DNA from 3 places in the Knoellia sp. B-D-2 genome. Region 3 is predicted to be linked to each of the others. Evidence: predicted binding sites of a transcription regulator. Region 3 holds the regulator's gene; each other region holds the start of a gene.
The links. The regulator LexA, encoded in region 3, represses DNA repair genes until DNA is damaged. The targets are predictions, from matches to a motif close to TCGAACANNTGTTCGA.
Positions count from the first base shown of each region.

Region 1: ruvC (crossover junction endodeoxyribonuclease RuvC) is a predicted target of LexA. The motif match lies at 4,521-4,536, and genes of this name have one in related genera.
Region 2: AC3EU2_RS06415 (DUF222 domain-containing protein) is a predicted target of LexA. The motif match lies at 6,791-6,806, and genes of this name have one in related genera.

Region 1 covers NZ_CM173189.1:3,520,834-3,530,517, forward strand. Annotated here, with positions in the region: gene secD (protein translocase subunit SecD) at 1-1,737, opposite strand, end outside; gene yajC (preprotein translocase subunit YajC) at 1,748-2,047, opposite strand; gene ruvB (Holliday junction branch migration DNA helicase RuvB) at 2,229-3,389, opposite strand; gene ruvA (Holliday junction branch migration protein RuvA) at 3,386-3,991, opposite strand; gene ruvC (crossover junction endodeoxyribonuclease RuvC) at 3,988-4,500, opposite strand; gene AC3EU2_RS16710 (YebC/PmpR family DNA-binding transcriptional regulator) at 4,621-5,391, opposite strand; gene pdxT (pyridoxal 5'-phosphate synthase glutaminase subunit PdxT) at 5,586-6,197, opposite strand; gene AC3EU2_RS16720 (DUF1349 domain-containing protein) at 6,226-6,825, opposite strand; gene AC3EU2_RS16725 (GNAT family N-acetyltransferase) at 7,002-7,589, shown strand; gene AC3EU2_RS16730 (class I SAM-dependent methyltransferase) at 7,568-8,626, opposite strand; gene AC3EU2_RS16735 (LuxR C-terminal-related transcriptional regulator) at 8,720-9,684, opposite strand, start outside.
Region 2 covers NZ_CM173189.1:1,334,684-1,344,367, reverse strand. Annotated here, with positions in the region: gene AC3EU2_RS06445 (DEAD/DEAH box helicase) at 1-912, shown strand, start outside; gene AC3EU2_RS06440 (esterase/lipase family protein) at 971-2,050, shown strand; gene zwf (glucose-6-phosphate dehydrogenase) at 2,061-3,545, shown strand; gene AC3EU2_RS06430 (diacylglycerol/lipid kinase family protein) at 3,516-4,730, opposite strand; gene AC3EU2_RS06425 (DinB family protein) at 4,797-5,318, shown strand; gene AC3EU2_RS06420 (cation:proton antiporter domain-containing protein) at 5,315-6,649, shown strand; gene AC3EU2_RS06415 (DUF222 domain-containing protein) at 6,858-7,388, shown strand; gene AC3EU2_RS06410 (hypothetical protein) at 7,616-8,374, shown strand; gene serS (serine--tRNA ligase) at 8,412-9,680, shown strand.
Region 3 covers NZ_CM173189.1:179,868-189,551, forward strand. Annotated here, with positions in the region: gene AC3EU2_RS00820 (DUF2254 domain-containing protein) at 1-635, opposite strand, end outside; gene AC3EU2_RS00825 (GNAT family N-acetyltransferase) at 707-1,306, shown strand; gene AC3EU2_RS00830 (SRPBCC family protein) at 1,301-1,729, opposite strand; gene AC3EU2_RS00835 (winged helix DNA-binding domain-containing protein) at 1,775-2,902, shown strand; gene AC3EU2_RS00840 (VOC family protein) at 2,979-3,443, opposite strand; gene AC3EU2_RS00845 (LysM peptidoglycan-binding domain-containing protein) at 3,626-4,030, opposite strand; gene lexA (transcriptional repressor LexA) at 4,215-4,961, shown strand; gene AC3EU2_RS00855 (Sir2 family NAD-dependent protein deacetylase) at 4,966-5,841, opposite strand; gene AC3EU2_RS00860 (hypothetical protein) at 5,891-6,079, opposite strand; gene AC3EU2_RS00865 (LysR family transcriptional regulator) at 6,216-7,154, shown strand; gene AC3EU2_RS00870 (ComEC/Rec2 family competence protein) at 7,215-9,638, opposite strand; gene AC3EU2_RS00875 (ComEA family DNA-binding protein) at 9,635-9,684, opposite strand, start outside.

The sequences.
Region 1 (9,684 bases), 520 kb from region 3:
CAGGCCCGAGAGGCGGTGGCCGTCACGGAAGAACGGCAGTCGCGCGAGGAGCGTGACCAGGGGGTGGGTGAACATGAAGACGATGAGGATGTCGAGCAGCGTCGTGAGACCGAGGGTGAACGCGAAGCCGCGCACGCTCGAGCTCGCGAGCACGTAGAGGACGATCGCGGCGAGGAAGTTGACGCCGTCGGCGATGAGGATCGTCCGCTTGGCGCGGTCCCAGCCGGTGGCGACGGCGCTCTCGAGCGAGCGGCCCTCACGCAGCTCGTCACGGATGCGTTCGAAGTAGACGATGAACGAGTCCGCCGTGAAGCCGATGGCGACGATGAGACCGGTGACACCGGCCATGTCGAGCCGGTAGTTGTGCGACCAGCCGAGGATCGCGATCGCGAGGTAGGTGAGCAGCCCCGCGGCGAGGATCGAGGCGACGGTGACGAGGCCGAGCACGCGGTACTGCGCGAGCGAGTACAGGACGACGAGCAGGAGGCCGATGAGGCCGGCGTACAGGCCGTAGCGGAGCTGCTCGCTGCCGAGGGTGGGGCTGATCTGCTCGCGTGTCTGCAGGTCGAACGAGATCGGCAGCGCACCGAACTTCAGCTGCTGGGCCAGGTCACGCGCCTCGTCGATGCTGAAGCCACCGGTGATGCTCGCGTTGCCGTCGAGGATCGCCTCGTTGAAGCTGGGCGCCACGATGACCCGGGAGTCGAGGGTCGCGGCCAGCTGGTTCTGCGGCTGCTGGAGAACGACCATCTTCTTGGAGACGTCGGCGTACTGCTTGGCGCCCTCACCGTTGAGGCTGAGCTGGATCTCGACCCGGCTCGTCTGCTGGCCATTGGGGCCGACCTGGTAGCCGGCGCTGGCGTCGCTGATCTTGTCGCCGGAGACGACGACCGGGCCGAGGACGTACTTGGCGGCACCGTCGGCGTCACAGGTGACGAGCGGCAGGGTGTCGTCGTCGACGAGCGCGTCGAGCGCGCCATCCTCGGCGCAGTTGAGCGCGGTGAACTGGGCCGTCAGCTCGGGGGTGATCTGGTCGAGGCTGAACGGGTCACCGGCGGACGTCGCCGCGGAGCCGCTGGGGCTCGGGCTCGCGCTCGGGGAGGCCGACGGGCTGGCGGACGGGCTGGCGGACGGGCTGGTCGACGCGGTCGGGGAGGGCGAAGGGGAGGTGGTCCCGGTGGTCAGGGCTCCCGGGATCGCGGAGTTGTTGGTGGCCGACGGGCTCGCCGGGTTGGCGGAGGGGACGTTCGCGGACGGGGACGCGCGCGGCGTCGGGGTGCCGCTGGCGCCCGGGCTGGCCGGGGCGCTCGGGGACGCGCTGGGCGAGACGGACGGCGCCGGCTGCGGTGAGCCGGCGGCGATCGCGAGGACCGGACGGAACTGCAGCTGCGAGGAGCGACGGATCGCGTCCTCGGTGCTCTTGCTCGGGGTGCCGGGCATGCTCACGACGATGTTGCGACCACCCTGGGTGGTGACCTCGGCGCCGGCGACACCGCCGGCGTCGACGCGCTGGACGATGATGTCGCGCGCCTGGGCGATCTGCTCGGGCGAGACCTGCTTGTTCCCGGTGAGCCGCGGCTCGAGGATGATCTGCGTCCCACCCTCGAGGTCGAGGCCGAGCTTGGGCGCGTAGCTGCCGTCACCGAACTGGTTCGACCCGACGAGCAGGCCCATGAGGGCCAGGGCGAGGACCGCCATCCCCGCGAGGGCGCGGCGGGCGAACTTCGCGTGGCTCATCTGTGCCATGTCAGGCGGCCTCGGGCGTCGGCGGGGCGTCGGTCACGCCGGGCTGGGCCATGCCGATGGCGCGACGGTCGACGCGCACCTGCACACCGGGAGCGATCTCGAGGAGCGCGGTGCTGTCGTCGAGGACGACGATCGTGCCGTAGAGGCCCGAGGTCATGACGACCGCGTCGCCGACGCTGAGCGCCGACTGGAACGTCTGCACCTCACGTCCGCGCTTGCGCTGCGTGAGCATGAGGAACGCCAGCAGCAGCAGGGGCAGGGCGAGCACGAGGAGGTTGCCGAAGCCGGCACCGGAATTCATGAAGAGTCCTTCGAGTCTGGTTTCACCTGGCCCTTGTGGGGCCGGGCGCGTCAGCGGCCCGGGCGACGCCGGGCCGTCGGGTCAGCATAGGTGACGTGTTCACCCTCGACCAACGCGCGACACCCGGTCGAGGTGCCCGGGACTGCCCGAGTATGCCGTGGCACCGGTTCGCCGGGCGACCTCACCCGCCGAGACGGCCGGGACCCTCGTCGAGGGGCAGGACGTCCTGGGCCGCGAGGTCGCGCGGCGGGGTGAGCCCGAGGTGGCGCCACGCCTTGGCCGAGGCCGCGCGCCCCCGGGGGGTGCGCACCATGAAGCCCTCGCGCACGAGATAGGGCTCGGCGACGGTCTCGACGGTGTCGGACTCCTCCCCCACGGCGATCGCCAGCGTGGACAGCCCGACCGGCCCCCCGCCGAAGCGTCGGCAGAGGGCGTCGAGAACGGCCCGGTCGAGCCGGTCGAGCCCGGCGTCGTCGACGTCGAAGAGCCGCAGCGCCGCGTGGGCGGCGGCCTCGTCGACCGAGCCGGACCCGTGGACCTGGGCCCAGTCGCGCACCCGGCGCAGCAGCCGGTTGGCGATGCGGGGCGTGCCCCGGGACCGGCCGGAGATCTCGGTGATCCCCGGCTTGTCGGCCTCGACGCCGAGCAGACCGGCGGATCGACGCAGGATCGTCGTGAGGTCGGAGGCGTCGTAGTAGTCGAGGTGGCCGGTGAAGCCGAACCGGTCGCGCAGCGGCGCCGGCAGCAGGCCGGACCGGGTGGTCGCCCCGACGACGGTGAACGGCGGGAGCTCGAGCGGGATCGCCGTCGCGCCGGGGCCCTTGCCGACGATGACGTCGACCCGGAAGTCCTCCATCGCGAGGTAGAGCATCTCCTCCGCCGCCCGGGACATCCGGTGGATCTCGTCGAGGAAGAGCACCTCCCCCTCGTCGAGCGAGGACAGCACCGCGGCGAGGTCGCCGGCGTGCTGGATGGCGGGCCCGGACGTCACCCGGAGGGGTCGCTCCAGCTCGGCGGCCACGATGAGGGCCAGGGTCGTCTTGCCGAGCCCGGGGGGGCCCGACAGCAGGATGTGGTCGGGCACGGTCCCCCGGCGCCGGGCGGCCTCGAGCACGAGGCCGAGCTGGTCTCGCACCCGCGTCTGCCCGGGGAACTCCGAGAGCCGTTTGGGGCGCAGGGCCGCCTCGACGACCCGCTCGTCGTCCCCGTCCGCCCCCGCGTCGACGATGCGCGCCGTGGCGTCGAGCGAGCCGTCGACGGCACGCCCGTCACCGGACTCGACGATGTCGGACCGGAAGCCGTGGCTGCCGGCCACGTCCCGCCCGTCGCCCGCGCCGCTCATCGGCCCAGCTCGCGCAGGGCCATCCTCAGCAGGGCGGCGACCGAGGCCTCCGGGTCGGCCGCGGCCGACACCCGGCTCACCGCGTCGGTCGCCTGCTTGGCCGACCAGCCGAGCCCGACGAGCGCCTCGCCCACCTGGTCGCGCCGCGCGTCCCCGACCGGGGCGACTGCAGCCGCGACGTCGGCACCGGCCGTGGCGGACGGCATACCCACCTTGTCCTTGAGCTCGAGCACGAGACGTTCGGCGCTCTTGCGGCCGACTCCCGGGATCTTCATCAGGGTCGAGACGTCGCCGGTCGTCAGCGCCGCCCGGACCTCGTCGGGGGTGAGGACGGACAGCATCGCCAGGGCCAGCCGAGGTCCGACGCCCGAGACGGTCTGCACGGTCTCGAACATGTCGCGCTCCGAGGCGGAGCCGAAGCCGAAGAGCGTCAGCGAGTCCTCGCGCACGACGAGGGTGGTCGACACGGTGACGTCCTGACCGGGGCGGACCTCGGCGGCGGTGCGGGGCGTCGTGTGGACGAGCATCCCCACGCCACCGACCTCGACGACGAGGCGGTCCAGGCCCACGTGACCGGCCCGCCCGGAGAGGGAGGAGATCATCGCGCACCTGCCCTGGCCAGCGCCTCGAGTCGCGCCGTCGCGGCGCCGCGCCACAGGTGGCAGATCGCCAGGGCCAAGGCGTCGGCGGCGTCGGCCGGCCGCGGTGCCTCGGCGAGCTTGAGGATGCGGGTCACCATGACGGTGACCTGGGCCTTGTCGGCCCGACCGCTGCCGGTGACCGCGGCCTTGACCTCGGTGGGCGTGTGGAACACGACGGGGATGCCCCGCTTGCCGGCGGTGAGCAGCGCGATCGCGGTGGCGTGCGCGGTCGCCATGACCGAGGTGACGTTGGTGTCGGCGAAGACCCGTTCGACGGCCACGACCTCGGGCGAGAACCGGTCCATCCACGCGCCCAGCTCGGTCTCGAGGAAGATGAGCCGCTGCGCCGGGTCCGCGTCGGCCGGGGTCCGGACCACGCCCACTGCGACCATGCTGGCGCGTCCGGCCCTGCCGTCGACGACACCGAGGCCGCACCGGGTGAGGCCGGGGTCAATGCCGAGAACGCGCACGCGCGCCGCCTTCCTGAGGACCGAACAGGTGTTCGGTGCCACGCTACACAGCGGGGCGGGGGGCGGGGCGCAGCAACACGCGGGGTGCGGGGCTGCCGGCCGCTCCCCCGCGGGACGGACTCAGTCCTCGTCGCCCAGCTCGGCGAGGACGTCGTCGGGGATGTCGCCGTTGGCGAAGACGTCCTGGACGTCGTCGGAGTCCTCGAGGGCGTCGATGACCCGGATCATCTTCTTGGCCCCGTCGAGGTCGAGCGGCACCTGGAGGTTGGGCACCCACGAAGCCTCTGCCGAGTCGTAGTCGATGCCGGCGTCCTGGACGGCCTGGCGCACGGCCACGAAGTCGGTCGCCGCAGAGATGATCTCGAAGGCCTCGCCGAGGTCGTTGACCTCGTCGGCGCCGGCCTCGAGGACGACCTCGAGGATCCTGTCCTCACTGAGCTCCGTGCCGGCCTGCTCCTTGGGCACGACGACGACGCCCTTGCGGTCGAACACGTAGGACACCGACCCGGGGTCGCCCAGCTGGCCGCCGTTGCGGGTCAGGGCGGTGCGGACCTCGGCGGCGGCGCGGTTGCGGTTGTCGGTGAGGCACTCGATGAGGATGGCGACACCACCGGGCGCGTAGCCCTCGTAGGTGATGGTCTCCCAGTCGGAGCCGCCGGCCGTGGCACCGGAGCCGCGCTTGACCGCGTTGTCGATGTTGTTGTTGGGCACCGACGACTTCTTGGCCTTCTGGACCGCGTCGTAGAGCGTCGGGTTGCCGGTGAGGTCACCGCCGCCGGTGCGCGCCGCGACCTCGATGTTCTTGATCAGCTTGGCGAAGAGCTTGCTGCGCTTGGCGTCGACGACGGCCTTCTTGTGCTTCGTCGTCGCCCATTTGCTGTGGCCGGACAAAGGTGTCTCCTCGTGCTGTGAACGGGCAGGACTCGGCGTCGATCCTATGTCGTATGCCGTTCTGCCCCCTCAGGTGCCGCCGGGGCAGCCGGGTCCGCGCGAGCGAGAGAGGCTCGGGAGCCGTCTGCCACCTCCCGAGCCGGGTTTGATCGGGCTCGGGAGCACCGGGTCGGCTCGCGAGCCGACCCGGGCTCTCAGGCGCGGCGGACGAGGTCCACGAAGAGCTGGTGGAAGCGGTGGTCGCCGGTGACCTCGGGGTGGAAGCTCGTGGCGAGCACGTTGCCCTCGCGCACCGCCACCGGGTGGTCGCCTCCCGCGACGTGGACCGACGCGAGGACGCGGACGCCGGGGCCGACCTCCTCGACCCACGGTGCCCGGATGAAGACCGCGCGCACCGGCTCCGGGCCGAGCTCGCGGATCCGGAGGTCCTCCTCGAACGAGTCGACCTGCCGGCCGAAGGCGTTGCGGCGCACGGTGATGTCGAGCCCGCCGAGGGTCTGCTGGTCGCGGTGGCCGTCGAGGATGCGGTCGGCGAGCATGATCATCCCGGCGCAGGACCCGTAGGCCGGGAGCCCGTCCCTCAACCGTTCGACCAAGGGGTCGCGCAGCTCGAAGATGCGGACGAGCTTGTCCATCGTCGTCGACTCGCCGCCCGGGATGACGAGCCCGTCGATCTGCCTGACCTCGCCGGGGCGGCGGACCGCCAGGGCCCGGGCACCCGCCGACTCGAGGGCGCGGACGTGCTCGCGCACGTCGCCCTGGACGGCGAGGACTCCGATGGTGGGCTGGCTGGTCACGCCCGCGATCGTACGTCCGGTCCGTTGCCTCGCGACCTCAGGTCCGGGGCCTGGCGCCTCCCTTGAGGCTGTGGACCCGCACGTGGTCGAACTCCGCGGTGATCGGTGACGTCACCTGGTCGGTGGCACCCATGGAGACGAGGCCGATGAGGGCGTCCTCCCCCAGGCTGTGGGTCCAGACGCCCCCGCGCACCCAGGTCTCTCCGTCCTGGCTCGTGTATGCCGTGTAGCGCTCCGTGTCGCCACCGGCCTTGCGCTGCTCGGCACCGCTGAGCCGCTCGACGACGATGCGCAGCCAGGTCCAGTCGTCCCCGGGCGGCCCGACGACGGTGTTGCCGTAGCGGCTCCACCCCTGGGGCACGGGGTTGAGCTCCTTGGCGAACTCCGTCTGGCGCGTCTCCCAGATCGAGGCGCTCGTGAGCTCGACGAAGTTGTCGTCGTCGCCGTAGACGACGAGGCCGGCCTGGGCGTAGTTGAAGCAGCAGCCCTCGTCCGGCAGGCCGGACAGCCGCACCTTCGTTTCGACGACGTAGTCGCCCGAGGGTGCGTCGCGCACGAGCACTGAGGCCGTGTTGCTGTCGACGTAGAGGTCGGTGTGCTGACCTCCCAGCGCAGCATCCCGCCCGAGACGGCGCACGGGGGATGCGCGGACGGGTGACCGACAGGACGACGGCGGCCCAACCTCAGTTCTATACCTCGTGATGTGACCTGCAGCACATTGGCGGCAGGCCACTTTGGTGATGCCGATAACGCCCGGCCTGCACAAGCCTGTCCGACGGTGCCCGCAACGTGGTTGCGCCCTACGATCCTCGGGTGCCCGTGACGACCCGCGAACGCCGCGCCGGCGACCTCCCCGTCCTCGTCGAGCTGCTCGGCGCCCAGCAGGCGAAGACCTCCTACCCGCAGCGGTGGCCCCTGCCCTTCCCGCCCGAGGAGTTCATCGTGCGCCCGGGAGAGCTCGCCGCCTGGGTGGCCGTCGAGGAGGACGCCGTCGTCGGCCACGTCTCCGTCACGTCGCTGGCCGACGCGCGCATGGCGAAGGACTGGGCGAGGGCGACCGGGCGGCCGTCCGAGGGCGTGGCGGAGGTCTCGGTGCTCTTCGTCGCCGGTGACCGCCGCGGTTCCGGCATCGGGGGCCTTCTCCTCGACACCGCCCTGGCCGAGATCGACCGGCGCGGGCTGACCCCGATGCTCGACGTCGTCGGTGAGGAGACGAGCGCCGGCCTCTTCTACCGGCGACGCGGGTGGCGGACGGTGGGCACGGCCCGGCCGGAGTGGCTTCCCGCCCACCGGCCGGACCTGGCCTTCATGCTCCTCGACGTTGCCCCCGACGCTGCCGACCCGGCCGACGCTGCCGACGCGGGCGGACCCCGATCGGGTCAGGCGCGCGCCACGAAGTAGGCGTTGAACGGGTCGGCCTCGACCTCGTGCAGCGTGACCTCCCCGAAGCCGGCGTCACGGAGCATCTGCTCGGCGAGCTCGACGCCCCACACGGTCCCGAGCCCGTCACCACCCTGACCGAGGGACACCGTCATGCAGTGCACGAGCGAGACGGCATACAGGAAGCTCGCCCACGGCAGCTCGAGGTTGCGCTCGAGGCGGCTGGAGGCGTTGATGTCGACCATGAGGAAGGTCCCGCCGGGTCGCAGCGCGCGGCGGATGTTGGCGAGGACCGTCGCCGGGTGGGCCTGGTCGTGGATGGCGTCGAACGCGGTCACGAGGTCGAACGAGGCGGCGTCGATGTGGCCCGCGACGTCGCACTCGACGAACACGGCGTTGGTGAGTCCCCACTCGCGCGCCTCCGCCCGGGCCACGGCAATCGCCTCGGCGCCGAAGTCGTAGCCGCAGAACCGGCTCCTCGGGAACTCCCGGGCCATCAGGTTGATGGCGTGGCCGGCGCCGCAGCCGACGTCGGCGACGTCGATCCCGCTGCGCAGCCGGTCCACGAGTCCGGTGAGGGGGACGATCGTGTCGATGAGCGACCCGTCGTTGACGGCTTGGGAGTCCTCGGCCTGGATCTCGACGAACCTCGGGTAGTCCTCGTACCCGAGTCCGCCTCCGGTGCGGAAGCGCTCGACGACGAGCGGTGACACCGAGCCCATGAGCCCGATGAGTCGCATGCTGCGGGCGAGGTTGTCGGCGCTCGGGCCCGTGACGAAGGGCGCGCTCTCCTCGCAGAGCGTGTACTCCCCTGTCTCGGCGTCGAAGTCGACCAGCTCGGCGGTGACGACTCCCCCGAGCCACTCCCGCACGTAGCGCTCGCCGAGGCCCGCAGCGTCGGCGATCTGCTGGCTGCTGGCCGGTGGGAGGGTGGCCAGGGTCTCGAAGAGCCCGGTGTCGTGGCCGATGCCGGCGAGGACGGCGATCGCGCCGTCGTTGAGGACCTGCACGAGGCGCTCGACGACTGCCGGCGTCTGCTGCTGCTCGATGGTGCTCATGGTGCTGCTCCTTCTGGTCGGACGGGCCGTTGCCCGTGACGACGACGCTAGGAACGCACCCCTTCGCCCCGCATCGGCCGAACCCTGCAGATCTCAGGCGCGACCGTGGGGTGAACCATGTATGCCGTGCGCGTGGGCCCACGCAGCCGCGGCCGTCCTGGACCCGACGCCGAGGTTGGCGAAGATGTTGGCGAGGTGGCGCCCGACGGTCTTCTCGCTGATGACGAGCCGCTGCGCCACCTCCCGGTTGCCGGCGCCTCCGGCCACGAGGGCGAGCACCTCCTCCTCGCGGCCGGTGAGGCCTCCCGGGCGCTCCGACACCGTGAGGCGCGCCACGTCCGGGGCGGCGCCGAGCTCCCGGTAGATCATCAGCGCCGTCGCCGCGTCAGCCTCGGCAGCCCGCTCCTGGCCCAACCCGCGTCGCGCGGTCGCGAGGTGCTCGTGGGCGCGCGCCACGGCATACCGAAGTCCCTGGCTCCGGTACTCGCGCAGGGCGGACTCGAGGGCGACGGCGGCGTCCTCGTGCTGACCGCGGGAAAGCGCCAGCAGACCCTCGGCGTGACGCGCCCAGGCCCGCATCCCCGCCGTGTCGTACTGCTTCGCCGTCCCGGCGAGCTCGGTCGCCGCGGACTCGGCGAGGTCGACGTCGCCACAGGCCAGGCCGACCTCGACCGACGGCAGCAGGAGCCGCGCCCGCTCCAACCTCCCCCTGCCCTCCACCGCCGCGCGCAGCACCGTCGCTGCCTCGTGCGAACGCCCTGCCGCGTGCGTGAGGAGGGCGTCACCGGGCTGCGGGTCCATGCCGAGCTCGCGGGCGCGGCGGTAGGCGGCGGATGCGTCGGCCCACCGGCCCCGGCACCGGAGCACGTCACCGAGCTCCTCGAACCCCGCACCGGCCAGCCAGCCGTGCGACCCGACGAGGGTCCGGCTCGGACCCTCCATCTGCGCCAGGACCTCGTCCCAGCCGCCCTCGGCACCGACGAGCTGGAGCTGGTGCACCCGGGTGACGGTCACGTACATGAAGGTCCGGGACAGCGGGAGTGCCCAGCGCTCGAGCG
Region 2 (9,684 bases), 1.2 Mb from region 3:
TCGCTCATGGACCTGTGGTCGCTGCTGTCGATCGTCGCGCCGGGACTGCACCCGAAACCGCAGGTGTTCCGCGACCAGTGGGCCCGCCCGATCGAGGCGGGCGCGGCGCCGGAGCTGCTCGCCACGCTGCGACGGCGGATCCGGCCGCTGCTGCTGCGCCGCACCAAGGACGCCGTCGCGTCCGACCTCCCGCCCAAGCAGGAGCAGGTGCTGCACGTCGCGCTGCACCCCCGCCACCGCGCGATCTACGACCGGCACCTCGTCCGCGAGCGCCAGCGCCTCCTCGGGCTCATCGACGACCTCGACGGCAACCGGATCGCCATCCTGCGCGCGCTCACCGTGCTGCGCCAGATGGCCCTCGACCCGTCCCTCGTCGACGCCGAGGAGTACGGCGGGGTGGCGCCCAGCGCCAAGGTCGAGGCCCTCGTCGACCAGGTCACCGAGCTCGCCGCGGAGGGCCACCGGGCGCTCGTCTTCAGCCAGTTCACCGGCTTCCTCGCCCTCGTGCGGGCCCGGCTCGACGCCGAGGGCATCGCCTACGCCTACCTCGACGGGTCCACCCGCAACCGGGCCGACGTCGTGCGGGACTTCCGCGAGGGCGAGGCGCCGGTCTTCCTCATCTCGCTCAAGGCCGGTGGGTTCGGGCTGACCCTCACCGAGGCCGACTACGTCTTCGTCCTCGACCCTTGGTGGAACCCCGCCGCCGAGAACCAGGCGATCGACCGGGCCCACCGCATCGGGCAGACGAAGTCGGTCAACGTCTACCGGCTCGTGTCCACCGACACCATCGAGGAGAAGGTGGTCGCGCTGCAGGACCGCAAGCGCGACCTCTTCGCGCGGGTCGTCGACGACGGCAACCTGCTCTCGAGCGCCCTCAGCGCCGACGACCTGCGCGGGCTCCTCGACCGCTGAGCCGCCCGGGACCGGGCGGCCGTTCCAGTGGGCCCGGCCGCGGGTGGGACAGTGGGGCATGACCGAGAGCGACGAGGCCCCACCGACCGCCGTCGAGCAACGACTCATGCGCGGGGTCGAGCGCGCGGCCGGGGTCAGCGACCACCTCGTCCACCACCCGGCCCCCAACGGTGCGCGCGCTTTCGTCAACGCCTTCTTCGGGGACCGGCTCGACGTCTCCGGGTCCCCGCTGGCGCACACGATGGGCGTGCGCCGGCGCGGCCGGTCGGTGCCGCTCACCGAGGCCGGTCTCGCCGCGGCCTGGCCGGCGGCGACCGGTGACGTCGTCGTCCTCGTCCACGGCCTCGTCGTCCACGAGACGGCGTGGCAGCGAGGTCGGTTCGGCCACCGCCTCGAGGAGGACCTCGGATTCACCCCGGTCACGGTCCGCTACAACACCGGGCTGCGGATCTCGCACAACGGGCACGAGCTCGACCGGGTGCTCACCGCCCTCGTGGCCCACTGGCCCGTCCCCGTCACCCGGATCGTCCTCCTCGGTCACTCGATGGGTGGCCTCGTCGTCCACAGCGCGCTGGCGCAGGCCGACGTCGGGGCCGACTGGGTCCCGCTCGTGAGCGACACCGTGACCCTCGGTGCTCCGCACCTGGGCGCCCCGCTGGAGCGCTTCGCGAACCAGTCCGCCCGCCTGGCCGGCAGGCTGCGCCACTCGCGCGCCCTGGCCGCGGTGCTGCGGGCGCGCAGCGTCGGGATCCAGGACCTTCGGTACGGCAACATCCTCGACGAGGAGTGGGACGGTCTCGACCTCGACGACCGCAGCGGGCGACGCGTCGACGCCCCTCTGCACCCCGGCGTGCGCCACCTCGCCATCGTCGGCCTGCTCGGCAAGCGCATCGACGGCCGGGTCGCCCGGCTCATCGGCGACGGGATGGTCCCGGCGGCCAGCGCGGAGGGCTCCGGTCGGCACTCGCCCGGCAGCCGTCGGTTCGCCGAGGGCGACGTCGTCGTCCTCCCCGGTGTGGGTCACCTCGCGCTCGTCCACGACCCCCTCGTGTATGCCGCGATCCGCGAGCGTCTCGACCACCGCCCGGACCCCAGCTCACCCGACGCCGAGGCTGGTCAGGAGGGTCCCGGCAGGTAAGGCTGGGCCCATGACCGACCAGAAGACCGCGCCGACGACCGTCATCCTGTTCGGCGCGACGGGGGACCTCGCCAAGCGCAAGCTCATCCCCGGCCTGCTGCACCTGTTCCAGTCGGGCCTCCTCGACGACCTCCGCGTCGTCGGCACCTCGCTCGACGAGATCTCGACCGACGCCTTCCGCGACCTCGCCCACGAGGCGATCAAGGAGTTCTCGACCCGCGACCTCGACGAGGCCGAGTGGGGGCAGTTCGCCCAGCGGCTGCACTACGTCCCGCTGTCGGCCGGGCCCGAGGCGCTCGGAGACGCGGTCCGCGCGGCCGAGGCGCTGCTGCCCGGGGAGACCGAGCTGCGGCTGCACTACCTGTCCGTCCCACCCAGGGCGGCGCTGTCCGCGGTGCAGACCATCGCCGACGCCGGGCTCGTCGAGCGCAGCCGGGTCGTCATGGAGAAGCCGTTCGGCACCGACTTCGCCTCCGCCGTCGAGCTCAACCGGCGGCTGCACGAGGTGTTCGCGGAGGAGCAGATCTTCCGGATCGACCACTTCCTCGGCAAGGAGCCGGCCCAGAACATCCTCGCGTTCCGCTTCGCCAACGGGCTCTTCGAGCCGATCTGGCACCGCAACTCCATCGCCCACGTGCAGATCGACGTCCCCGAGACGCTGGGGCTGGCGACGCGGGGCGACTTCTACGAGAACACCGGTGCCTACCGCGACATGGTCGTCACCCACCTGTTCCAGATCCTCGCGTTCACGGCGATGGAGCCGCCGACCTCGCTCGAGCCCGACGCCATCAGCCGCGAGAAGAACAAGGTCTTCGAGTCGATGCAGCCGATCCACCCGCACGACGTCGTGCGCGGGCAGTACATCGGCTACCTCGACGAGCCCGGGGTCGCCCCCGACTCCGACACCGAGACCTTCATCTCGCTCAAGTGCTACGTCGACAACTGGCGCTGGGCGGGGGTGCCGTTCTTCCTGCGCACCGGCAAGCGCATGGCCGAGGGCGCCCGGATCATCTCCATCGCCTTCCGCGAGCCCCCGCAGTCGATGTTCCCGGAGGGCTCGGGGGTGGGCGACCACGGCCCGGACCACCTGACCTTCGACCTCGCCGACAAGGCCCGGATGTCGCTGTCGTTCTACGGCAAGCGCCCCGGTCCCGGCATGAAGCTCGACAAGCTGTCGATGCAGTTCGCGATGCAGGAGACGCACTGGGCCGGCGCCGTGCTCGAGGCCTACGAGCGGCTCATCTACGACGCGGTCCGGGGCGACCACACCCTCTTCACGTCGGCGGAGGGCATCGAGCGGCTCTGGCAGATCAGCCAGCCGCTCATCGAGAACCCGCCCGTGGTCCGGCCCTACGCCGCCGGGACCTGGGGGCCGAACCAGATCCACCAGCTCGTCTCGCCGCACACGTGGCGCCTGCCGTTCGAGCGCAAGTGGCGCGACAAGGTGCCCGACCCCGGTCCCCAGTCACCCATCGAGGGTGGCGCCCGCCGCTGACGTGCGGCTGCCGGGTGACGGCGTGCGGACGATGAGCGCCTTGGGGCGCACCTCGAACCGGACCCGGCTCGCCTGGCCGATGACGTCGCCGTCGATCTCGACGAGCTGCGGGGCGTCGAGCGAGACGAGGATCGACTGGCAGCGGTAGCGCTCCATCTTCGGGTGGTTGCGACCGCGCTTGGCGAGGATGTGCACCGCGACCCCGGCCCAGCCGACGATGCCCTTGGGGGTGACCGCGACGACGTCGAGAACCCCGTCGTCGATCTCGGCGTCGGGCATGAGGGTGATCCCGCCGGTGAGCTTGCCGCAGTTGCCGACGACGATCGTGCGGGCCGTGTGGGCGATCGGTTCGCCGCCGTCGATCCGCAGGCGGGTCGCAAACCGGGCGCCAAGCAGGTTCTGCGCGCCGCTGGCGACGTAGGCGCCCCAGCCGATGCGCGACTTCGCCTGGTCGGACGTCGCGTGCATGATGCTCGCGTCGAGCCCGAGGCCGGCCATGACGAGGAACGCGTGCTGGTTGGCGGCGGGGTCGGAGCCGTGCTCGTCGTCGGCGCCCACGTCGGGCTCGGTCGGCCCGTCGCGGCCCGGGTCGAGCTCCTCGGTCGAGCTCTGCTCGGCGGTCGGGTCGAGGGTGAGCCAGCCGACGTCGATGTGCCGGTTGCGTCCGGTGAGGGCGACCTCGAGGGCCTCGGCGAGGTCGAGCGGCAGCTCGAGGTTGCGCCCGAGCAGGTTGCCGGTGCCGGCGGGGACGAGGCCCATCGGGGTGGAGGTGCCGGTGAGGACGTGGGCGACCGCGCGCACCGTGCCGTCGCCGCCGATGGCGCAGACGAGGTCGACGTCGTCGGCCAGCGCCGCCCGGGTCTGGCCGTGGCCGGGGTCGTCGACCGTGGTCTCCCGGATGGTCGGCTCGTCCCACTCGCCGTGGGCGAGGACGGTCTTCGTCACGAGGGCCCGGACGGCCTCGGCGTCGTCGAACTTGCTGGGGTTGAGGACGACCGCGACCTGCTTGCGCGGCGGCGTCGGGGTGTCCTCGGCCTGCTCCGGCCGGAACGACGACCGGGACGGCCGCGTCGAGGAGGCGTGGCGTCCCGGGGAGCGGCTCGAGGAGGTCGCGAACCAGGCCACCGCTGCCAGGACGAGGAGGACGGCGAGGATCGCGAGGATCACGGGCCAGGAGTCGGTCACGTCAGGGACCGTACCCCACGGTTCGAGGCGTCACGCCCGGGTCGGCGCCCCGCCTACGCTGAGCCCATGAGCACCATCGAGCCGGACGACAAGGACTGGACGTGGACCCTCGACCGGTCCTGTCCGGACTGCGGGTTCGACGCCGCAGCGGTGCCGCCGGCCGACGTCGCCCGGCTCGTCACGGCATACACCGATCCGTGGTCCGACGTGCTCTCGCGTGAGGAAGTCGCGACCCGGCCCGATCCCTCCTCGTGGTCCCCGCTGGAGTACGCCTGCCACGTCCGTGACGTCTGCGACCTGTTCGCCGACCGCGTGCGGCTCATGCTCGACGAGGACGGCGCGCGCTTCGCGAACTGGGACCAGGACGCGACGGCCGTCGAGCGCCGCTACGCCGAGCAGGACCCCGGCGCCGTCGCGACCGATCTCACCACGGCCGCAGCCCGCCTCGCGCAGGCGTATGCCGGCCTGTCCGGTCCCGAGTGGGAGCGCCGGGGCGTGCGCTCCGACGGCTCGGAGTTCACAGTGCTCAGCCTCGGCCGCTACGGCCTGCACGACCTCGCCCACCACCTCTGGGACGTGCGGGCGTGAAGCCCGCCTGGATCTACGTCGCGCTCGGCCTCGCCCTCTTCCTCGCCGTCATCCTCCCGCCGGTGCTGCACCGGTTCCGTGTCAACGCCCCGATCGTCCTCGTCACCCTCGGGCTGGTCCTGGGGCTGATGCCCGGGTTCCGCGACCTCGACCTCGACCCGACCTCGCACGAGGAGGCGGTCACCCACATCACCGAGTTCACGGTGCTCGTCTCGCTCATGGGGGTGGGGCTGGCGCTCGACCGCCCGCTCAACCTGCGTGACGTGGGCTCGTGGCGCACGTGGTCGCCGACGTGGCGCCTGCTCGGGATCGCCATGCCGCTGACCATCGCCGGTGTCGCGCTCATGGCGTGGGGGCCGATGGGGGTCGCCGCACCGGCCGCGCTGCTGCTCGGTGGCGCCCTTGCGCCCACGGACCCGGTGCTCGCGTCCGACGTCCAGGTGGGAGGGCCCAACGAGGGCGAACGGGAGGACGCGGACCAGGAGGACTCCGAGGAGGTGGACGAGGACGACGAGGTCCGGTTCGCGCTGACGAGCGAGGCCGGGCTCAACGACGGCCTCGCCTTCCCCTTCGTGCACGCGGCGATCCTGCTCGCCACCGTGGGCAGCGTCTCCGAGTGGGGCGCCCGCTGGCTGGCGTGGGAGCTCGTCGGCAAGGTCGTGATCGGCGCGGTCGTCGGGGTCGTCGCCGGGCGAGCGGTCGCCCGCCTCGCCTTCACCGCCCGCTCGCAGGACCTGCGCTTCGCCGCCAACGGGGAGCCGCTCGTCGCCATCGCCGCCCTTCTCGCGACCTACGGCGTGGCCGAGGTCCTCGGCGGCTACGGCTTCCTCGCGGTGTTCGCGTGCGCCATGGCGATCCGCAGCTTCGAGCGGAACCACTCCTACCACCACGACATGCACGAGGTCATCGAGCGCCTCGAACGGCTGCTCACCCTCGTCGTGCTGCTCCTGCTCGGGATGGCCCTGACCAACGGGCTGCTCGCCAACCTCGACTGGCGCGGGGTCCTCATCTCGCTGTTCCTCCTGCTCGTGCTGCGCCCCCTCGCCGGCCTCGTCTCCTTCCTGGGCCACCCGCACCGGGAGGGGCCGCGCGACTTCGACGCCCGCGAGCGCGTCGTCGCCGCGGTCTTCGGCGTGCGGGGCGTGGGCTCGCTCTTCTACCTCGCGTACGCCGCGAGCCACGCTGAATTCGAGGAGATCCGGTGGCTGTGGTCGGTCGTCGCGTTCACCGTCGTCGTCTCCGTCTACCTGCACGGGTTCACCGCGCCCCTGGCGATGGCCTGGCAGGAGCGCGGCCAGCAGTCCCAGCGCGGAGCGGACTCCCGCGCCTGAGGCTCCCCGCATCTCCTGCGTCCTGCCGAACGCGCGACATTCCGCGCCTCCTGCAGCACCACGTCGTGGCTCCGGCGCACTTATTGCACAAAATGGTTGCGACACAGCGGAATCCGCTGTGCACAACCCTTCCGGATGTCGTCGAACGGGTGTACGATGAGGGTATGCAGGGGACGCCAGCACTTGGAGGGCCCGGATCGGGTCGGTCGTGTCCTTGCTGGGCGAGGTCTCAGCGCAGGGGCTGACGGAGCCGGAGCGGGTCGCGGTGGTGGCGGTCCTGGAGTCGCTCAAGGGTGCGGCTGCTGCGGCGCAGGCACGGTTGACGGCTGCAGCTGTGGTGGATCGTGAGGCGTTGGGTGAGGACTCGCGCAGCGTCCGGGCCGACCTGGCGTTGGCGCGGCGATGCTCCCCGACGCTGGCGGACCAGCACGTCGGGGTCGCGCGGGCGCTGGTCGGGGAGATGCCGCTGACCCTGGGAGCGTTGGAGCGTGGGGAGATCAGCGAGCGGCGCGCGTGGATCGTCGTGCGGGAGACGGCGTGCCTGAGCCGGGAGCACCGCGGCGAGGTCGACCGCAGACTCGCCCCGACCATGGCGTCGCTGGGTGACAAGGCCCTGGCGGCCGCGGCTCGACGCGCGGGGGCCGCCTTGGACGCGGAGTCGCTGGCCGAGCGCGCCCGGCGGGCCGTCGCGTCACGTCGGGTGTCGGTGCGCCCGGCCGCCGACGGCATGGCGTGGTGACGTCGCGGGTAGGTGTCTGAGCGCCGCTGTCCCATCCGCGCGCTCGCGCGCTGAGCGCGCATCGCGCTCCCGCCAGACCCAGCCGGCGGCGCTCAGACACCTACCCGCTCCCGCGAGGCTGGGGCGCGGACACCCGGGGAAAGGGTGCGTGGCTGGCCGACCGGGCGCTGGAGCTGCTCAGTGGGCGCGCGCAGGGTCAGCCGCAGCCGGTCGAGGTGTCGCTGGTGATGACCGACCGAACCCTCCTGCCCGCCGCCTTCGGCGGGACCGGACCGGCAGCGTTCGGCGGGACCGCACCGGCCGATGACGTGGCGGTGATCCCCGGGTGGGGCCCGGTCGCCGGCGCGCAGGCGCGGGAGTGGCTCCGCGACGTCCTCGCGCAGCCGAACTCGACCTCGAACTCAACGGTCGACGGCGGCGGAGCGGCGGCGGCGTTCGTGTGGCTGCGGCGGCTGTTCACCGACCCCACCGGGCGCGACCTCGTGGCCCTGGACTCGAGGCGTCGCCGCTTCCACGGCGGACTGCGCCGCTTCCTCGAGCTGCGCGACCCGACCTGCCGCATCCCGTGGTGCGGCGCCCCCGCCATCCAGACCGACCACGTCACCGCAGTGGCAGCCGACGGCTCCACCGCGGCCGCCAACGGCGCGGGCGTGTGCCAGCGACACAACCTCGTCAAGGAGCTCGACGGCTGGCACGTCACCGCGACGTCGACCGGGCTCGACGGGACCGGAGCACACGGCATCCGCATCCAGACACCGACCGGCAGGGTCCACGACGCCACAGCACCGCCGGTCCTGGGCGACGGGTGGTCGCCCCCGCCACACCCCGAGGAGCTCGACGACCTCGACGAGCCCGTCGTCCCCTACCCCGACGGCTACCTCCCGGACGAGCTGCCGCCACTCGAGCTGCTCCGAATCCCCACGGATCCCATCCCCGACCCACCTGACGAGTGGTTCACGTCCGACGACGCGACGACGGCTGCCTGATCGAGCCACTCCCGGTGCCCGCACTAGGCTGGCCCGCGTGATCGACCTGAAGCTGCTGCGTGAGAACCCCGACCGAGTGCGTGCCTCGCAGCGCGCGAGGGGTGAGGACGACGGCGTCGTCGACGCCGTCCTCGCGGCGGAGGAGAAGCGTCGCTCGAGCCTCACGGCCTACGAGCAGCTGCGGGCCGAGCAGAAGTCGATGGGCAAGGACGTGGCCAGGGCCCAGGGCGACGAAAAGCAGGCCCTGCTCGTGCGCACCAAGGAGCTCGCGGTCCAGGTCAAGGCCAACCAAGCCGCAGCCGACGAGGCCGCCGCGGAGCTCGCCACCCTCACGCGCACCATCGGCAACGTCATCGAGGACGGCGTCCCGGTCGGTGGCGAGGACGACTACGTCGTGCTCGACAGCGTCGGCACCCCGCGCGACTTCGCCGCCGAGGGCTTCGATCCCCGCGACCACCTCAGCCTCGCCGAGGGCCTCGGCGCCCTCGACATGGAGCGCGGCGCGAAGGTGTCGGGTTCGCGGTTCTACTTCCTCAAGGGCGTCGGTGCCCGCTTGGAGATGGCGATGCTCCAGCTCGCGATGCAGCGCGCCATCGAAGCCGACTTCGTCCCGATGATCACCCCCACGCTCGTCAAGGCCGAGGTCATGGCCGGCGCCGGCTTCCTCGACCACCACGCCGACGAGGTCTACCGGCTCGAGGCCGACGACCTCTACCTCACCGGCACGAGCGAGGTGGCGCTCGCGGGCTACCACGCCGACGAGATCATCGACCTCTCCGCCGGACCGGTCCGCTACGCCGGGCAGTCGACCTGCTACCGCCGCGAGGCGGGAAGCTACGGCAAGGACACCCGCGGCATCATCCGGGTCCACCAGTTCAACAAGATCGAGATGTTCGTCTACTGCCGGCCCGAGGACGCCGAGGCGGAGCACCAGCGCCTGCTCGCCTTCGAGCGGGAGATGCTCGCGGCCATGGAGCTGCCCTACCGCGTCATCGACACGGCGGCCGGCGACCTGGGCGGTCCGGCGGCGCGCAAGTACGACTGCGAGGCCTGGGTCCCGACCCAGGGCCGGCACCGCGAGCTGACGTCGACCTCGAACTGCACGACCTTCCAGGCGCGCCGGCTCAAGACCCGCTACCGCGTGCAGGGCGGCGGCACCGAGGTCGCGGCCACGCTCAACGGCACCCTGGCCACGACGCGGTGGCTCGTCGCGATCCTCGAGAACCACCAGCAGGCCGACGGCTCCGTCGTCGTGCCGGCCGCGCTGCGCCCCCTCATCGGGCTCGACGTCCTCAACCCCGCCTGACCGC
Region 3 (9,684 bases):
TGGCCGATCATCGAGAGGACCCCCGATTTCTTCGACATGATGACGTGCGGGTCGTCCTCGAGCGGCTCGCCCTTGAAGGCATCGGGATAGATCTCGTCGGTCAAGCTGCGTGTGCTCGAACCCACCAGCTCGATCAGCGCCGAGACCCGCAGCGCTCGACCGATGTGGTGGATGTAGATCACCAGCACGACGATGTCGACGACGACGAGGAGGAAGGTCACCAGCACCGACAGGCCCGGGACGACGGGCTCCTCCTCACTGACGTGGACTTCGCGCATCGACAACATGCTCTGGACGAACGTCATGACGAACAGCCCGATGGCGTTCTGGCTGGGCTTGTCCTGGAGGAACGTCTGCACGATGCGAGGCGAGAACTGCGCCATGGCCAGCTGCACCACGACCATCGTGATCGCGAGGACCGTGGCGACGAGGCCGATCATCGAGGCCGCGACCGTGCCCAGGATCGTGAGCGCCGCGTCGGGCCCGCCGATGAAGTCCATCGAGATGAGCTGGTGGTCGTTGGTCCGGTCGAGGGTCACGGTGACGACGTTGATGACAAGCCCCGCCACGGCATAGAGGAGCGGGATGAACCACAAGCTGCTGAGCACCGTCGCTGAGAGCTTCTTCCACAGCATGCTGATCCCCTTCGACGCTGTCACGTTAACGCGCGTTCGCACGTGTCGGTGGGAGACGGCACGATGAACGCATGACCACCGAGCCCGTGTGGGAGACGCACCCGGTGACGCCCGACCGGTTCGAGGACTTCGCCGACGTCGTCAACCGGAACCGTCGCGCCACGCACTGCTGGTGCCTGTCGCACCGGCTCACCGCGGCCGAGATCACCGAGCTCGGCGGGGACGGCGCGGACCAGCGCGAGCGGGCGATGCGGGCGCTGTGCGAACGCGAGCACCCTCCGGGCGTCGTCACCTACCTCGACGGGACCCCGGTCGGGTGGTGCAACATCGGGCCCCGCTCGGAGATCACCCGCCTCGAGAAGTCGGCGCTCATGCTCCCGACCGACGACCTGCCCGTGTGGAGCATCGTCTGCGTCGTCGTGCGCAGCGGCTACCGCAGGCGCGGTGTGACCCAGCACCTCATCGACGGAGCGGTGGACTACGCCGCGAGCCGTGGCGCGCCGGCGGTCGAGTCGCACCCCGTCGACCCGACCGGCCGGATGGACCTCACGATGGCGTTCGTCGGCACGAGGGCGATGTTCGAGCGCTGCGGGTTCGAGGTCGTCGGCACCACCAAGGCGACGGCGAGCAGGCTGCCGCGGCTCACGATGCGCCGGACGCTGGCCTCATGAACCCGACTCGCTGCGCGCCTTCAGACCGGCCGCCTCGGTCGCGAGGTAGCGGTCGGTGAGCCCGCTGAAGAAGAGCCGCCCCATGACCCTGCCGACGGGACCGGCCTGCTCGACGGCCAGGACCACGCGCGAACCTCCCTCGGGTCGCGCCGCGATGCTGTGCCGCGCAGTCGTCCGCACCCCCGGCCCGGTGGCGACCCACGTGAACCCCCGACCCGGGTCGAACTCGGTCACGACGTACTCCGTCGGCGGCAGCTTCGGCTGCTCCACCCGCACCCGCGAGCCGAGGCCCAGCGGCTCCGCGTCGAGGCGGGTCACCGACGTCACCGTCTCGGCCCACTCCGGCCACCGCTCGACGTCGCTCATGACGTCCCAGACCCGCTCGGGCGCCGCCTCGATGTCCACGCTCGTGCTCCGCTCCATGTCCTCATTGTCGCGGTCCCCTTGGTCGCGCGCGAGGGCCGCGTCGTGACTCGAACCGTCACCCACGCGTGGGTGCTCCGGCGACGCCTGGCCGTCCAGCGCCTCGCGGCCGCTCCGCTCCCCCACGCCGCCGACGCCGTCCGGCTCCTCACCTGCGTGCAGAGCCAGGACGCGCCGCTCGCGGCCCACTCCCTCGCGATGCGCTCGCGCAACACGACGTGTGCCGGTGTGCTGGCCGCGCAGTCGGCTGGCGGCTGGGTGCGCACCCACGTCCTGCGGCCCACCTGGCACCACGTCGTGCCCGAGGACCTCCGCTGGATCCAGTCGCTCACCGGCGCCAAGGTCGAGGCGTCGGCCGCGTCACGCCACCGCCAGCTCGGGGTCACTCCGGAGGTCAAGGACCGCGGCATCGAGCTGCTCCACCAGCTGCTCGCCGACGGTCGCACCATGACCCGCAAGGAGCTCGGTCCGGCCTTCTCCGACGCCGGGCTGCCCGGGCCGGGCGAGGCCATGGCCCACCAGCTCATGACGGCCGAGGTGCGCTCGGTCATCTGCTCGGGGCCGCCGCGCGGGGTCGAGCACACCTACGCCCTCGTCGACGACGTCGTCGCGCGCGCGGACTCCGACGGGTGGTCCCGCGAGCAGGCCGCCGTCGAGCTGACCCACCGCTTCTACGCCGGGCACGGACCCGCCTCCGAACGCGACCTGCAGCGGTGGAGTGGCATGACGCTCACCGAGATCCGTTCCGCCACAGCCGAGCTCACCACCTCCGCGACGTTGCGGTCCTCGCGCCCGCTCGAGCAGGTCGAGTGCCAGGACGAGACCCTGTGGTTCGACCCGTCGGTGTCGGCGCGCACGACCCGGCCGCACCGGGCCTACCTCCTGTCGACGTTCGACGAGGCGGCCCTCACCTACCCGAGCACGGGGTTCCTCCGTCGCAACCGCGACGCGGACCGGACGCGCCTGATGTCTGAGGCCGGTGGCGGGATCGTCGTCGTCGACGGACACGACGTCGGCACCTTCAAGCGCACGGTGGGGCCGAAGCAGGCCGTCGTCACGGTGCGACCCGAGGTCGACCTCACCGCCGCCGAACGCGACGGCATCGCCGAGGCAGCCGAGCGTCTCGCCGCCTTCCACGAGCGCCCCCTCGACCTCGTCCTCACCAGCCCCTGACCCCCCGCTCCCCGTCCCCAACTCGCCAATTCCCCCGTTGGGCACGCGACACGCCGGGCGCGAAACGGCACGCGAATCAGCCGGCGGTGTCGAAGCCCTCTCGCTGGGCGCGCTCGTGCGACTCAGCCGTCTCCTCGAAGAGGGTGACGGTGAGGTCGGCGGGTGCCTCGAGCCGGGAGTTGAGCGACTTCCACGGCGTGAGGACCGGCTCGGCGACGACGGTCGCGCCGGCGTCCTCGGCGTCGCGGGTGGACCGCTCGGCGTCGTCGACCTCGAACGCGATCCGGATCCGCGGGCTCGGGGTCCCGCCGGCCTCGACGGCGTCGATCGCGACCTTGTGCGCCGGGCTGGCGATCTCGAAGGTCGCCCGACCAGCCTCGAGGATCGCGACCCGGTCCTCACCACCCTCGGAGAACGCGGCGATCTCGTCCATGCCGAGGACGTCGCGGTAGAACCGCACCGCCTCGTCGTAGTCGGCCGCCTCGACGACGACCCGCAGCTGCCTCACCCTCTGGATGCGCTCGGTGCTCTCGGTGCTCATGCCAAGGTCAAGGGCGGCGCCGCCGCCGATGTTCCGCGGCGCGCCCTCGGACCGGGCAAAACGCAAAGGGCGCCCCGCGCAGCTGTCCGCGGGGCGCCCTTCGTACTGAGTCGGCGAGGGGTCGAGGCTCTGCCATGGACTCAGGACCGAGCCGGGGTCGAAGCGGCTCGGAGTCGTGGTCGTCAGCCCTGCGGGATGACGATCTGCTGGCCGGCGCGGACCTGGGCGCTGCTGAGACCGTTGGCCAGCTGCAGCTCGGCGACGGCCGAGGCGATCGACGTGCCGGTCATGTGCTCGGCGGCGATCTCCGACAGCGTCTGGCCCTGCTCGACGGTGATGCGCTCCGGGGTCGAGGAGGCCGCGGCGCCCCCGGTGAGGCCGACGAACGCCGCGACGAGGGCGATGAGCAGGACGGTGCTCGTGAGGGCCAGGCGCCCGCCCCGGGTCAGCCGGAGGGCCGGCCGGGGAGCCACGGTGACGGCCTCGCCGGTGGGGACGAGGACGAGGCGCGGACGCTCCGGGCGACGCATCGGGAGCGGGACGGCATACCCCGCCGCGGTGCCGTCGAGGGCCGCTGCTGCACTCATGGAGTCCTCCTGGGTCGAAAGAACGTTCGATAGAACGTCTGTACGATGTCTAGCACGGATGTTCGAGGACTTCAAGACACGCGTCGAACAGGTGTTTGATCCGTCCGCCCGAACTCCGTACGCTGTGGTCATGTCAGGAAGCCAATCAGGCACCACTGACACCACTGGTTTCAGAGGAGACGAGATGAGCGACAAGAGCGGCCCCCCCGACGCCGACGTCCACCAGCTGCCTGACCGCGACCCCGGCGACGGCACGCTCACGGTGCGGCAGCGCAAGGTCCTCGACGTCATCCGCAACTCGGTCGACCGCCGCGGCTACCCGCCGAGCATGCGCGAGATCGGCCAGGCCGTGGGCCTCACCTCCCCCAGCTCGGTCTCGCACCAGCTGCACGCCCTCGAGAAGAAGGGCTACCTGCGGCGCGACCCCAACCGGCCACGGGCGATCGAGGTCATCTCCCCCGACACCCCGAGCGACATCCGCGGCTACCGCGGTGGCGCCACCCCGGACGACGTGGACGCCGACCTCGACCCGACCGGCTCGGGCGACGCGCGGCCCGAGGCGAGCTACGTGCCCGTCCTCGGCCGGATCGCCGCCGGCGTGCCGATCATGGCCGAGGAGATGGTCGACGACGTCTTCCCGCTGCCGAAGCAGATCGTCGGCGAGGGCTCGCTCTTCCTGCTCAAGGTCGTCGGTGACTCGATGGTCGATGCGGCAATCTGCGACGGCGACTGGGTCGTCGTCCGGCAGCAGCCGAGCGCCGACAACGGCGACATCGTCGCGGCGATGCTCGACAACGAGGCGACGGTCAAGACGTTCAAGCGCAAGGACGGCAAGGTCTGGCTCATGCCGCACAACCCGGCCTTCGACCCGATCGACGGCGACCACGCGACGGTCCTCGGCAAGGTCACGGCCGTCCTGCGCCGGATCTGAGGGGTCACGCCACCTGGGCCTGGACGGCACGGGTGAGCGCGGCGAGTGTGACGCCGAGCGGCGCATCGATCCGGTGCGTCGTCTCGGCGTCCCCGCGTGTGGGGCCCCTCGTGATGACGACGACGGGTATGCCGCGTGCTGCCGCCCGCCGAACGAACCGGTAGCCGCTCATCACCTTGAGCGACGACCCGAGGACGACGAGTGCGGACGCCGCCTCGGTGAGCGCGTAGCACTGCTCGACGCGGGGCTTGGGGACGGCGCCGCCGAAGAAGACGACGTCGGGTTTGAGGGTGTCGGCGTCGCACGCCAGGCACCGGGGCGTGACGAAGGTGGTGACGGCGTCGTCGGCGAGGACGATGTCGCCGTCCGGGCGGATCTGGCTGCTCACCCGGGAGCCGTCGACCACGGCCCCGAGGGCGCGTGAGGCGAAGTCGGGGTTGGCGTCGTCCATGAGCGCCTGGAGCAGACCGCGGTCGACCCGGCCCTCGCAGGTGAGGCAGACGACCTCGGCCAGCGACCCGTGCAGCTCGATGACCTCACGGGTGCCGGCGTCCTGGTGCAGACCGTCGACGTTCTGGGTGATGACGGCTCCGAGCGCCCCGGCGCGTTGGAGGTCGGTGACGGCGAGGTGGCCGTCGTTGGGCTCGGCCGCGCTGAAGCGCTGCCAGCCGATGAAGCTGCGCGCCCAGTAGCGCTGCCGCGCCTCGCTGGTCGCCGTGAACTCCTGGTGTGACATCGGCGTGACCCGGCGGTTGCCGTCGGGGCCGCGGTAGTCGGGGATGCCGCTCTCGGTCGACATGCCGGCACCGGTGAGGACGAGCGCCGGGCCGGTTTCGCGCAGCAGCGACGCGACCTCGCGGACCGACACCTCAGGGCTCACCCCGACATCGTAAGTGGTCGTCCTGACGTCGCCCCAGGGTCACGCGAGGTCACTCGCCGGGGCAGGCGTTCTGGTGGACCAGGGCGGCGGTGAGCATCCAGCGCCAGTCCACCGCCGAGGAGCCGCCGTAGGAGCCGGCGCCGCACGCGCACTTCCAGTGCCACCGCCCGAGGCCGTCGCACGTGACGTCCGGGTGGTGGCTGCGGCGGGCGGTCCGCCGGCGGTTCGTCGTCCTCATGCCCATCAGGAGGGCGCACCTCGGCCGCTGATACACCCGAGGGACGAGCGTCGCCGCCGCGCGCCCGTGGGCGTGCGACATCAGGGATTGAACCGTCCCGATGGATCTCGATAACTTCTGGTTATAGGATGGCCGCATGATCGATGCCGCAGGACTCCGGGTCATGCGCGCCATCGCCGACGAAGGCAGCTTCACGGCGGCGGCGCTCTCCCTCGGCTACTCCCAGCCCGCCATCTCGCAGATGGTCCGCCGTCTCGAGAACCGCACGGGCACGACGCTCGTCGAGCGCGTGGGCCGCAGCGTCCGCCTCACCGAGGCCGGCGCCGTGCTCGCGCGGCACGCCGGTCCGGTGCTCTCGGCCCTCGACGCCGCGGAGGAGGAGGTGGCCGCGATCGCCGGGCTCCGGTCCGGACGCGTGCGCCTCATGGCCTTCCCGTCCGCCTCGGCCACGCTCGTCCCCAAGGCCCTCGCGAAGGTCAAGGCGAAGCACCCGGGCGTCTCGATCACCTTCAGCGAGGGCGAGCCGCGCGAGTCGCTCGCCGCGCTGCGCGCCGGTGAGTGCGACCTCGCGGTCGCGTTCGTCTACGAGGGAACGGACCTCGGCCGCGGGGAGGAGGACCTCGAGGCGTTCGTCACCACCCCGCTGCTCGACGACGAGGTCCTGCTCGCCGTCCCCCGCACGCACGCGCTGGCGACCTCGACGAAGGTCGACATGGCCGCGCTCGAGGACGAGACCTGGATCGCCGGCTGCCCCCGGTGCCGTGGCCACCTCCTGCAGCTCGCGAGCACCGCCGGTTACGTGCCGGACGTCGCCTACGAGACCGAGGACTACGTCGCCGTCATGGGGCTCATCGCCGAGGGCCTCGGCATCGCCGTCATCCCCGACCTCATCCTCAGGACCGTCCACCACGAGGACGTCGTCGCCCTGCCGATGACCCCCGCGTCGCGGCGCCACATCGTCGCCGTGACGACCCCGGACCTGCAGCGGGTCCCTGCCGTCAGGGCCACCCTCGACGCGCTCGTGGAGAGCGCCGACGCGGCGACGAAGAAGGCCGCGCAGTCGGCCGTCCGCTGACCCGTCGGCACCCTCTGGCGCCGAGGCGGTCGGGCCGGCGCCCCTGTGGTGCAGGGGGGCTCACCTCTCGGTGACCACCTCGATCCGGCCGTCACGCTCGACGAGGGCGATGTGGCCGCGCTCGTCGGTGCGGTGCACGGCATACCCGTTGCGCTGCATCATCGTCAGGTGCGCCGCCGTCGGGTGTCCGTAGTCGTTGTCCTCCCCGACGCTCACCACGGCGACCGGCGCACGCACGGCGGCCATGAGCCCGGCATCGAGGTTCGCGCTCCCGTGGTGCGGCGTCTTCACGACGTCGAGATCCTGCGCGACGGCGGCCATCGACGGGTCACGTCGGAGCCGGAGAAGCAGGTCGTGCGCCGCCTCGCGTTCGACGTCCCCGAGCAGGAGGGCGTCGACCGCGCCGACGTGGACGGCGAGGACCACGCTCGCGTTGTTGGGCACCGACCCCGCGGCGATGCGTCGCGCCGGCGCCCACACCTCCGCGGTGACGTCACCGAAGGTGAGCCGGTCGCCGGCAGCCAGGACGGACAGCGGTATGCCGTGTGCTCTCGTCCAGTCCGTCACCTCACCGACCTGGTGGGCGGGGTCTCCGACGGGTGACGTGAACACCTGACCGACGGTTCGGTCGTCGAGCACCCCGGGCAGCCCCTCGACGTGGTCCGCGTGGAAGTGGGTGAGCACGACCGCGTCCACCACCTCGACGTCGAGGTCCGCGAGGCAGCCGTCGACGCGCGGTGGGTCCGGGCCGGTGTCCACGACCAGTGCTCGGCCGGGTCCGGTGCGGATGACGGCCGCATCACCCTGCCCGACGTCGCAGAAGACGATCCGCCAACCGTCCGCCGGCCACGTGATGATGCGCGTCGGCATCGTCACCGCCACGGTGAGCGCGACGACGGCCAGGGCCACCAGCGGTCGGAGCAGGGTGACCCGCGCCAGCCAGCGCCCTGACAGGACGGCGAGGACGGTGAGGCCGGCGAGGAGCAGGGCTCCCAGCACGCCGTCGGGCCACGGCATCGTCCCACCCGGGACCTCCGCCATGACCCGCGCCGTCCTCGCGATGCCGAGCGTGGGCAGGGCGCCGAGCCAGGCGATGAGCTCGGCCGGTCGGTCGGCGACGACGGAGACGACCGCGGCGCACACCCCCGCGATCGTGGCGGGAGCGACCAGCGGCGCCGCCACGAGGTTCGCGAGGACACCGACGACGCTGACCGATCCCTGGAGCAGCACGACGATCGGCGCGCACATCGCCTGTGCCGCAACGGGAATGGCGATCGCCGGCCCGAGCAGTGCCAGGCGGGACGGGAGGTGGGTGGCGATGGCGTCACCCCACGGGCGGGTGAAGAGGAGCAGCCCGAGCGTCGCGAGGGCGGACAGGGCGAACCCGAACGAGCGCGCCATCCACGGGTCGACGACGAGCACGACGACGATGGCGCCGGCGAGCACCGGGATCCCGGCCCGGCGCCGCGACCGGCTGACGCCGAGCAGGCCGATGAGCCCCATGGCCGCGGCGCGCACGACGCTGGGTTCGGGGCGGGCGAGGACGACGAAGCCGACGATGGTGAGGGCGACCACGACCGGACGCCAGCGACGGCGCACTCCCACGAGGACGCACAGGGCGAGGACCATCCCGCCGACGACCGCGATGTTCGAGCCCGAGACGGCGGTCAGGTGGGTCATCCCCGTCGCCTGCATCGCCGCGGTGAGGTCGGGTGGGGTGCGGCTGGTGTCCCCGATGACGAGCCCCGGCATCAGCCCGCGTGCGTCGGCGGGCGTCGGGTCGACGGCGCGGCGCAGGCCTGCCCGGAGGTGCTCGGCCACCTGGGCGACCCGACCGGCCGGGTCCACCACCGTCACCCGCGTGACCCGGAGCACCGCGAGCTCCGACGCGCCCGGCTGAGGAGGCCCGAGCCGACCGCGGAGCCGGACGCGGTCGTGCCACCGCACGGCGAGGAGCGCCTCGGAGCCGTGCACCGCCACGGGTGCGTGGGCGGCGGTGGTACGACCGCGGCCGGTCACCTCGTGGGCGGACGCCCGGAGCATGACGACCGGCTCCCGGCCGGCCCTCGGGGCGGGGGTGAACGGGTCGGAGGTCACCGTCGCGTCCAGCATCACGGCCGCCCGTGCGGCCGTGAGGGTGTCGAGGTCCCCGGTGGCCCGGAGCGCGTGCTGGCCGACTCCCGCCACCTGGAGGAGCAGGGCGACGCCGAGGACGAGCAGCACGCCGCGCCGCCAGGACGCAGGACACCACGACGCAGCCCGCCACGACGCGGGCCACCACGACGCGCGTCGCACCACGGCCGCAGCCAGTCCTGCCCCCACGCCTGCGACCAGCAGCCCGCAGACCGCCCACCGCCAGGTCGGGGGCCGGGTCAGCGTCGTCGCGAGCAGGGCCCAGCCGACGAGAGCCGGGACGAGCAGGCGGAGGTCGCTGGCGTGGACGACCTCCCGCTGCCACTCCCCCGGCGTCGTCGCCTCCCTCACAGCGTCACCTTCGGGGTGAGCTGCGAGAGGAGCGTGTCGCCGATGC